DNA from 3 places in the Methylobacterium sp. 1973 genome. Region 1 is predicted to be linked to each of the others. Evidence: riboswitches for the same ligand, from Rfam matches in the RefSeq annotation. Region 1 holds a riboswitch; each other region holds the start of a gene.
The links. A riboswitch is a leader RNA that binds a small molecule or an ion and turns the genes downstream of it on or off. The one in region 1 is predicted to bind cobalamin.
Positions count from the first base shown of each region.

Region 1 (3,270 bases):
CCGTCCACGTGCCGGACCGTCCCCGAACCACCCTGGACCGCGAGGCCGAAGGGCTTGTTGAGGATCATCATGTCGGCATCCTCGTAGAGGATGAGCGACCGGATGAATTCGGCATCGTCCTGCTCGCGGGCGGCGTTGCGCGGGCGCTCGGAGGGCTGGTCGAGGCGCAGCGGCGGCACGCGCACGCTCATGCCCGGCTCCAGCCGGTCGTTCGGCTTGGCGCGCTTGCCGTCGACGCGCAGTTCGCCCTTGCGGACGATGGTCTGCACGCGGGTGAAGGGCAGGAGCGGGAAACGCGCGGTGAGGAAGCGGTCGATCCGCATGCCGGCCTCGTCCGGCTCGACCATCAGGGTCTGCACCCCGGAGGCGAGGGTCGCGGAGGCGGCCGCGCGCTGCTCGCGGCGGGTCGGACCGGGTGTCGGCGCGGGGGAAGGGGCCGGGGCAGGCGCAGGGGCCTCCGAGCGCTTGGAAACGGGCCGGCTGCCGGGCTTCGCCGCCAGCGGACCGCGCGGCGCGGCTGTGTCGCGCCGCGGCTTCGCGGGCCGGGCCGGGACTGCGGCTGCGGCGCCCTGCGTACCCCAGGGATCGCGCGCACCCGCATCGTCGCCGCGATTGCGGGCCGCGCGCTCTGCAGCGTCGCGGGCGCTGGTGCGCGGGCCCGTGCGGGCACGGCCGTCGGCCTGGAACTTGCCGGGCTTGAACTTGCCCGCATCGAACTTGCCGGCCTGAGGCTTGCGCCCCTTCGGCCCGCCGCTTTTGGGAGGTCGTGTCGTCATGCTTCCGCCGGCACCCGTCTCCGCTTCGGACGGAGCGTCCGGGCGCATGGGCCGCGGCGTCGCGGACGTCCGGACCGATGGGATTGCACGGCTGTAGCATCGCCCGCGCGCAGCGGCAAAGGCGGCAGCGCGATCGCGCCCGTCAGGGCTCCGCGTCCCACGCCGCGCGGAGCCAGGCCTTCAGGCCGGTCGGGAAGAGTTCCGGCCCGCCCGGGACGTCGAGCCCGTCGAGATCGCACCACCGCGCCACGCAGGCGGTGCCGCAATCCTCGTGAAAGACGAAGCGCTCCTGTCCGTCGAACCGGCCGGGCGGCAGGGCGACCGGGAACAGGAACAGCACCTCGTGCCCGACCTGCCCCTCGTGCAGGAAGATGTTCTCCACGACGCGCGGGCCGCCGAGCACCGTGACGGTGATGCCGAGCTCCTCTTCGAACTCCCGGATCAGCGCGTCCTCGGCCCTCTCACCGAACGCAACGCTGCCACCGAGGGGCCGGACACCTGTCAGCCGCCCGTCATCCGCATGGATCTCCGCCACCAGCAGGCTATCGCCGCGCCGGGGGAGCCCCAAGGCCTTCACGCGGATCTCCGCAGGGGGACGCCAGACCGTCATGCCGAACCGGCTAGATCGTTCCCGACGGCGCCGCAACGAACCGGCGGGCCGCCGCGTCGATCCACGACAACTCCCGGACGTGCGGTTGACGCCCGGACGCACGACGGCCAAGCTGTTCCTCGACGGTTCCCCTCGGGGATCAAAAGGGAACGCGATGAGGGGCCCGCCCCGAAGCCGCGGCTGCCCCCGCAACTGTAAGCGGCGAGCCCTTCACCACCACGTCACTGGGTCACCCCGGGAAGACGGTGCGAGGGCGGCGACCCGCGAGCCAGGAGACCTGCCGTCAGCCGTGGTCACACGCGAAACGCGCCGGGCGGGGTGTCCTGGCGGGTGTCGAGGCGCCGTCAATCCCGAGGGGAGGCGGCCGCCGAGGCCTCGTTCGCGGTGACGTGCCACAGCAAGCGCGCCCGCGACGCCGTTCCCATGTCCGTCTCCACCGTTTCGCGACCTGCGATTCCTGTTCCGGGAGGCCTCCGCGCACCCGTTCAGGCTCAGGTTTCCAGATGGTCGAGGCATTGTAATGTTATTACAATGCTTATAGGACGAAGGGGCCGGCGCGCGCCGTGCACGGACCGCTTCCCCCATGCTTCTCTCGATCCATCGCGCCCGCTCCGGCGGGCCGGCTCCCCTCTGCGGCGTTCTCCTCGCGCTCCTCGCCAGTCCGACCGCCGCCCAGGAGGCCGTCACCCTGGATGAACTCTCCGTGGCTGGCGCGGGCGGAGACCCGAACCGCGCTGCACCGAACGGCCTCAATTTGCGCACCCCCGACCGGACCGCGAGCCGCCTCGGTCTGACGCCGCTGGAGACGCCGGCCAGCCTCGACATCGTGTCGGGTGAGACCGCGCGGCTGCGCGGCCAGGATACGATCACCGAAGCCGTGACCCAGGACGCCACCGGCATCACCACCATCGCGGCACCCGGCAACGGCAACGGCGCCTTCACATCCCGGGGCTTCGCCGGCCCGAACTCGATCCAGCAGCTCTACGACGGCACGCGCTTCTACGTCGGCGCCAACACGGTGACCTTCCCGTTCGACACGTGGAACGTCGAGCGGATCGAGGTGCTCCGCGGCCCGTCTTCGGTGCTCTACGGCGACGGCGCCATCGGCGGCGTGATCAACGTGGTGCCGAAGAAGCCGGTCTTCGTGCCGATCAACGCCGCCCGCGCCGTTGTCGGCACGGATGGCGTTGCGCGCCTTGCGTTCGATTCGGGCGGTGGAATCGGTCAAGCGGAGTTCGGCGACACCTTCGCGTATCGCCTCAACGTCAGCGGCAATCGCGCCGACGGCTGGATCCGGCCGGAGGGCGATTTCCGCAACCTCGCGGTCTCGGCCGCCCTGCTGTTCCGGCCGAGCGCCGATCTGGCGTTCACCCTGAGCCACGATCTCGGCTACCAGGAGCCCGCCCGCTACTGGGGCACGCCGCTCGTCGAGGGACGGATCCCGGACCTCATCCGGTTCAACAACTACAACGTCCGGGACGCGAAGATCACCTGGGCCGACAACTGGACCCAGCTCAAGACCGAATGGTCGCCCTCGGCCGACATCACGATCCGCAACACCGCCTACCGGCTCACCAGCCGGCGCCACTGGCTCGACGTCGAGCAATATTCCTACAACCGCGGCACCGGGCTGGTGGACCGGGGCGATTATCTGGAAATCTACCACAGCCAGGAGCAGGTCGGTGACCGGCTCGACGCGACGTTCCGGGGCAGCCTGTTCGGCTTGCCCAACCAGTTCGTGGCCGGGTTCGACGTGAACCACATCGACTTCCGGCACACCAACAACTTCTACTTCGACCAGACCACCAGCGTGCCGCTCGTCGGCTACGATCCGGGCCTCTTCCCGCAGAACGGGCGAGCCCGTCCGGCCTACGCCACGCAGAC
Region 1 covers NZ_JBEPLA010000008.1:125,902-129,171, forward strand. Annotated here, with positions in the region: gene ABIC70_RS17070 (RluA family pseudouridine synthase) at 1-776, opposite strand, end outside; gene ABIC70_RS17075 (NUDIX hydrolase) at 919-1,353, opposite strand; cobalamin riboswitch at 1,493-1,685, shown strand; gene ABIC70_RS17080 (TonB-dependent receptor) at 1,970-3,270, shown strand, end outside.

Region 2 (3,270 bases), on a different contig from region 1:
GGAGATCCTCAACCGGCTCAACGAGATCTCCTTCAACGCGGTCCTGCTCAAGGAACTGCGGATGATGGCCTTGCTGCGGCAGGTCGCGCCCACGGACAATTCCGAGTGCGCCCGATGGGCGGCCATGCGCATGCACCGCATCGCCAGCGACGTTGTCGCCGAGCTGGGCTCGTCCTCGAAGCTCAACGCGGAATGGGCATTCCTGACGATGCTTCGGGACGAGGGACGCCGGAGCGCCGCGACCTTCCTGACCGATCATGGGCCGGATCTGGGCCGGCGTCCGTCGTTCGATCTCGACCGACTGCTCGAAGGCGTCTGACGCAGCCGGAACGCCCCATCGCGCATGACAGAGCTTGCTCAACTTGATCAATATCAAGGCGCCTATATTGATTTATGACTTATATTTATTTGGTATAAATGCAGCATGTGTTCCATTTATCAGTCTTGCGCGTCGCAGATCGACGATATTTTGTCAGACTAAATGGGCCTCTGCCCAAGCCTCTTCACACCGGTTCACGCGCATGATCGGCGCGGCACTTCGCAGTCGGACCGGCCCGATTCCGGGGGAGCACCTTCACACCGAAGACCGCTCGTCGCATCCGGCCGGCCCCGGAAACGGCCCGGCGCCCACAGACAGAGGAGTGAACGCTTATGCACACGATCCGGGCTCTTCGCGCGGCGCTGGCCGCCTTACCCCTGTTGACCTTCGCGACGTTCGCGGACGCGACGGCCGCTGGCCCCGCACCGGGCAAGGCGCTGGCCGGACCGACGGTGTCGGAAGCCAGGGTCACCATCGGCCGTCACAAGGCACTTCCGAAGAAGAAGCGTATCCATCGCGAGCGGAAGATGTAGGGGCGATCGAGCGACCGCAAATGCATGACTGACTTGACCGGCTGGCTTAGAACCGAACCGATCGAGAGCATCTGCCCGGTGCAAAGCCAGCCTGTCAGGGTATCGGGTTCGCGCCGAACGAGAAGTTTTGGCACGGGGCCACCGCGACCACGGCGATGACGCATGCCGCGATCCAAGGCCGGACGGCAAGGCCGGCCCTGAGATGGAGCGGGTCACCGAAGGACCGTATGCCGGGTCATGAGGTCGGGCCGCGCGTTCGGCAATCAGCAACACGATGCCAAGAGCGGACCATCGGATCTCCAATCAGCTGAGACGCTCGGCGCCCACCGGCGCATGAAACAGGGCGTCGATGACCGCTCGTCCGTTCGGTTCAGGATGGCGCATATCCAGCCGCCATCGGCCCGCCGATCTCGTTCGGACCCACGTCGTCCGAGCCCAAACCGGCCCATCACGGCAACTTGAGAGCCATGCGTTCCATCAAGGATCAGGCTGTGGCCATAGCGCCACACGTAACGTAACACTGTTACAAAGTTTGTCAGGCCCGTTGACCGGATGCGCGCCGGTGGCGAATATCGTCCGGCCAAGGTTCTCCGGGTCCCGGCCCGGAGCTAAGACGGGAATTCGGTGCGCTTTTCGGAGCGAATCCGAAGCTGCCCCCGCAACTGTGAGCGGCGAGCGCCTGCCACCGATGACCACTGGTGCTTGCACTGGGAAGGTCCGGCGGGCGCTTTGACCCGTGAGCCAGGAGACCTGCCTTCGGCACGATGACGTCCCTCGGGCGGGGTGCCCCGGCGGAGCGCGCGGTGTCGCCGTCTCGTGGGCGACGCTGCCCGTATCCCCGTGGCCTCCACCTGGCAACAGCGAGTGTGTGGTGGCGACCTCCGAACGTCCGTCTCTCGGCGAGCCTGCGCGATTTTCAGCGCCATCAGCGCGTCGTCCGCGGACTCCGCATCGCGGTCGGCGGCTGGCGCTCGCCGCTGTCCTCTCGGCCGGACTCCCGATCGAGGACGTGCGGGCGCAGGAGAGCGTGACGTTGGAGGAACTCTCGGTCGAGCAGGTCGGGGAGGGTGCCAGCCGCACGACGGCCTCCGGGCGCGGCACCATCGGCCTGATCGGCCCGACGCCGGGATACGGAGCGGGCACGGCCGTCAGCGCCACGCGCACCGCCACTCCGCAGATCGACGTGCCGGTGGCCGTCTCCGTGGCGCCGCGGGAGACGATCACAGACCTCGCCGCCACCCGCGTAGACCGGGCGTTCAACTATCTGCCCGGCGTCGCCCAGCAGAACAATTTCGGGGGTCTCTCGATCTTCAGTTACGCCATTCGTGGTGTGACGACCTCGGAGATCTACAAGAACGGTTTCCCCCTCAATCGCGGGACCCCGCCTCCGCCCGACGCGCAGAACATCGAACGCATCGAGGTGCTCAAGGGACCGGGGGCGGCCCTGTTCGGACGCAGCGATCCCGGCGGGCTCGTCAACCTCATCACCAAGCAACCCACCGCCGAACGGTTCGTCGAGTTCGGCAATCAGGTCGATTCGTTCGGTCTGACCCGCGGCACCATCGATGCCGGCGGTGCCCTGAACGCGGACGGGACGGTCCTCTATCGTTTCAATCTCGCCGCACAGGGGGCCGGCAGCTTCCGCGACTTCGTGGACAGCGACCGGCTGCTCGTGGCTCCAGTGGTGAGTTGGCAGGTCACGCCGGACACACGCGTTACGGTCGAGACCGAGTTCGTGAAGAACCGCATCGTCTTCGACCGGGGCGTGATCGCGCTCAACCGCCAGCTCGGCTTCCTGCCGCTCTCGCGGTTCCTCGGCGAGCCCGGTCAGAGCACCTACCAGAACAACAATTCGCTGCAGGTCCGCGTCGATCATCGCTTCGATGAGAACTGGCAGATGCGGCTCGCCGCTTACTTCAACACCGGCGATCTGGAAGGGGAATCGGCGGAGATCCGCGGAATCGCCGCCAACAACCGCACCGTCTTTCGCGACCGCAACGTGCGCGACTATCGCTGGGACGTGGCGGTCGGTCAGGCCGACCTGATCGGGCGGTTCGATACGGGCGGCATCGGCCACACGCTCCTCCTCGGCATGGACCGGGAGAGCACCGACAGCCGGACGGTCTATCTGCGCTCGAACTTCCGCACGAGCCCCTTCGCCCTCGACATCTATTCGCCGGTCTACGGACAGGCGCTGCCGCCGATCACCATCCCACGCAACAATATCGAGCGCATCACCAATACCGGCCTCTACGCGCAGGACGAGATCGTCCTGAGCCCGGAATGGCGGGCGCTGATCGGCCTTCGGCTCGACATCTTCGAGCAGAGCTTCCGCGAGCGCGTGGTGCGCAGCCAAGTGGACCAGTCGCGGGTCGCGGCCTCGCCCCGGGCGGGCCTCGTCTACCGGCCGATCCCGGA
Region 2 covers NZ_JBEPLA010000003.1:159,530-162,799, reverse strand. Annotated here, with positions in the region: gene ABIC70_RS07760 (patatin-like phospholipase family protein) at 1-319, shown strand, start outside; gene ABIC70_RS07755 (hypothetical protein) at 652-852, shown strand; cobalamin riboswitch at 1,419-1,625, shown strand; gene ABIC70_RS07750 (TonB-dependent siderophore receptor) at 1,862-3,270, shown strand, end outside.
Region 2: linked by a shared signal. The riboswitch ahead of ABIC70_RS07750 (TonB-dependent siderophore receptor) and the one ahead of ABIC70_RS17080 (TonB-dependent receptor) in region 1 are both predicted to bind cobalamin.

Region 3 (3,270 bases), on a different contig from region 1:
TCCGGCGCTGAGCGTCGGTATTCTGCCACTCGCCGACCTTCATGTACCGGCCTTCGCGATCGCGAACCTCGACCACTTTCCCGATCGTGGGAATCGACTGGAAGCCCTGCGGCCAATTGGACGCGAAGTAGAACACCTGCTCGACGCGCTCCGAGAGGTGGCAGATCGCCGGCCCGAAGGTTCCGAGCCCGAAGACGAGGTAGCGGCCGTTCACCAGAGCGGCGACGTCGGAGATCAGCGATTCGCTCTGGATCTCTACGGGCAGGCCGCGCTGCGCCGCATAGGCCTCCACTTCTGCAATGACCGGGTTGAGACGGTTCTCGAAGACGAGCTTGACGGAACGAATGCGGCCCTCGGCCTGCAGCCGGTCGATGACCATCCGGTAGAAGGCGAAGGGCGGCTGCGGATAGTGCGGGTCGACCCAGGTGCTGAAGATGTCGCCCGACCGGATATGGATCAGGAGCTGATCGTCGGGCTTGGCCGCAAATGTCCGCGGCAGGCCGTTGAACAGGGGCCGGATCACATCCTGAACGATCGCGCGCGAGTCGATCGGGCCCTGCAGCGCCGTCACCCGCTCGAACTGCGTCGGATCGAAATACAGCCCGGACAGGAAGTAACCGTCCGGCGGAAGCGGCTCGTCCGGCGGAATGAACGTGATGCCGTCGCAGGTCAGCCTCTCGGTCAGAAAGATCACCTTGCTGCGGTCGACCTTCGGGACCTTGACGTATTTCAGGTTGAGCGCCTTCGCGATCGAGACCGCGATAATATACTGCACGAGGCAGTTGCCGAAGGCGCCGTTCTCGAACAGCGACAGGCCGACGAGGTTGCGGCTTGCCCGGCCAGGCGCGGATTCGAGATTGTAGGTGACGTAGACGTTAGCGCCGGGCTTCTCGTTCAGGAGCGTTATGTCGAGCCCGAGCAGCGCCCGCAGGGCGATGAGGTCGATGGCGGCTTCATCGGCGCGGATGTCGACGCCTGCGACGAGCGCCGGATCCGGCACCGCGATCCGCACGAGACGCGCCCAGGCCCGCTCGTCGGCTCCGATGGCGGCCACGAGGGCGCCCGGCTTGGCGGTCCAGCCGACGATGTCGGGCGCGGACCACGTGACGCCGTCCTGCGAGACCTCGACGGCCACATCGCCGACCTCGGGCGCGACAGCATCCTGTACGGGTCGCAGCGCGACCGCGCGGATCGGAAAGCGACCGCCCAGATCGATCTCGAGCCAGGCGGTGCCTTCATCCTGTACGATCCGGGGGGCGCGGCCGGTGGCGAGATCGACGAGGACCGGGCTCGGATCGTCTGCGAGGGCCATCGGGTCTCCGAGAACTGAGCGGAGGTGCCCATGCCGGGCCGGCCGGGCATCCGGTGCGGCGGTGCCCGCATCGGGGCGCGGACGTCAAGCCCGGCCACCTGCGAAGGGACGCACGGGAATCCGAACGGATCTGGCGCCGCTCCGTTGTGTCGTCGCCGGCATGCGTCTACAACGTGCCGGTGACGGTGCCCTGGCAACGGGGTGAAAAGGGAATGCGGTGAGGGGTTTCGCCCCGATTCCGCGGCTGCCCCCGCAACTGTGAGCGGCGAGCGCCTGCCAAGCGCCACCGGAGCGATCCGGGAAGGCGGTGGGCGCGCCGAGCCGCGAGCCAGGAGACCTGCCGTCGCAACAGGATCCCGCAATGCCGCCGGTGGGGCGGCTGGAGACACTCGACGATGACCGCTCAGACCCTCGCCCCCGTCGCCGCCGGTACCCGCTCGTCGGAGCGTCCGGTCGCCGTCGCGCTCGCGGCCATGCTGGGCCTCGGCCTGCTGTTCATGGCGGGTTTCTCGCCGGCGATCGCGTTCCACAACGCGGCGCACGACTTCCGCCATACCCAGAACTTCCCCTGTCACTGACGCCCTCGGCGCAGGGATGATCATTCGGCTTCTGTCGGCGGCCCTGGCCGCCGGCTTCTTCGCGGCTGCCGTTGTGACGGGCCTCGAACTCACGCTGACCTCGCCGCTGATCGTCGCGGCCGAGCGCTACGAGCAGCAGGAACCCTCGCATCAGGCCGCGAAGGCCCTTCCGATCGTGCTCGCCCATGCCGGGCACGACCATGCCGCGCCCGACGCGGCACCGGAATGGCAGCCCGGCCCCGGCCTGCCGCGGATGGCCTTCACCGGTCTTGCGACCCTCGTCGGCGGCGTCGGCTACGCCCTGCTGCTCGGCGCGGTGATGATCGCCTGCGGCCGCGAGCCGACGCCACAGGTCGGTCTCGCCTTCGCGGTGGCGGGCTTCGCCAGCGTCGCCCTCGCGCCGGGCCTCGGCCTGCCGCCGGAACTGCCCGGCAGCGCCGCTGCACCGCTGGCCGCGCGGCAGGCCTGGTGGGTGATGACCGCGGCGGCGACCGGAATGGGACTCTACCTGATCACGATCCACCGTGCTCTGATCACGATCCTGGGTGGCCTCGTCCTGATCATAACCCCCCACGTCGTCGGCGCCCCGCAGGCACCGGAGGGCGCGTCGGAGCTTCCGGCCGCGCTGGCCGCACAGTTCGCCGCCCGGTCGCTGGCGATCAGCTTCGTCTTCTGGATCCTGATCGGGTTGGGGCTCGGCTGGGCGTGGCAGGCGTTTTCCCGCGACACGCAACGGGGAACGGCCCGTGCCTGAGACCGTCCTGTACGTCTGCACGACCTGCCGCCGTCCGGACGACGATCCGGATGGACCGCGCGCCGGAGCACGCCTTCTGGAGGCGCTGCAGGCCGGGAGCGCCGGCACCCCGGACCTGCGGGTCGAGGCGGTGGAATGCCTGTCGGTCTGCAAGCGGCCCTGCACCGTGGCGGTCGCCTCGGCGGACCGCTGGACCTACGTCTACGGCGACATGGATCCGGCCGCCTCGGCGGAGACCATCCTCGCCGGGCTCGCGGCCTATGCGGCGACCTCGGACGGCATCGTGCCCTGGCGCGAGCGTCCGGAGGCTTTCCGCAAGGGCGTGATCGCCCGCATCCCCCCGTTCCCTGAACCCCGCCCGCTCCCCGCCGGCACCCTGGAGGCCGCGGAATGACCATCGTGAACAAGATCCCCTGCACCATCGTCACGGGCTTCCTCGGAGCCGGCAAGACGACGCTGGTCCGCCACGTGGTCGAGAACGCCAGGGGGCGCCGCCTCGCCATCCTGGTCAACGAGTTCGGCGACGTCGGCTTCGACAAGTCCTTCCTCGCCGCCTGCGGGGTCGAAGGCTGCACCGAAGAGGCTATCGTCGAGCTGCCGAATGGCTGCATTTGCTGCACGGTCGC
Region 3 covers NZ_JBEPLA010000010.1:87,182-90,451, forward strand. Annotated here, with positions in the region: gene ABIC70_RS19330 (discoidin domain-containing protein) at 1-1,312, opposite strand, end outside; cobalamin riboswitch at 1,479-1,671, shown strand; gene ABIC70_RS19335 (CbtB domain-containing protein) at 1,708-1,890, shown strand; gene ABIC70_RS19340 (CbtA family protein) at 1,907-2,644, shown strand; gene ABIC70_RS19345 (DUF1636 domain-containing protein) at 2,637-3,038, shown strand; gene cobW (cobalamin biosynthesis protein CobW) at 3,035-3,270, shown strand, end outside.
Region 3: linked by a shared signal. The riboswitch ahead of ABIC70_RS19335 (CbtB domain-containing protein) and the one ahead of ABIC70_RS17080 (TonB-dependent receptor) in region 1 are both predicted to bind cobalamin.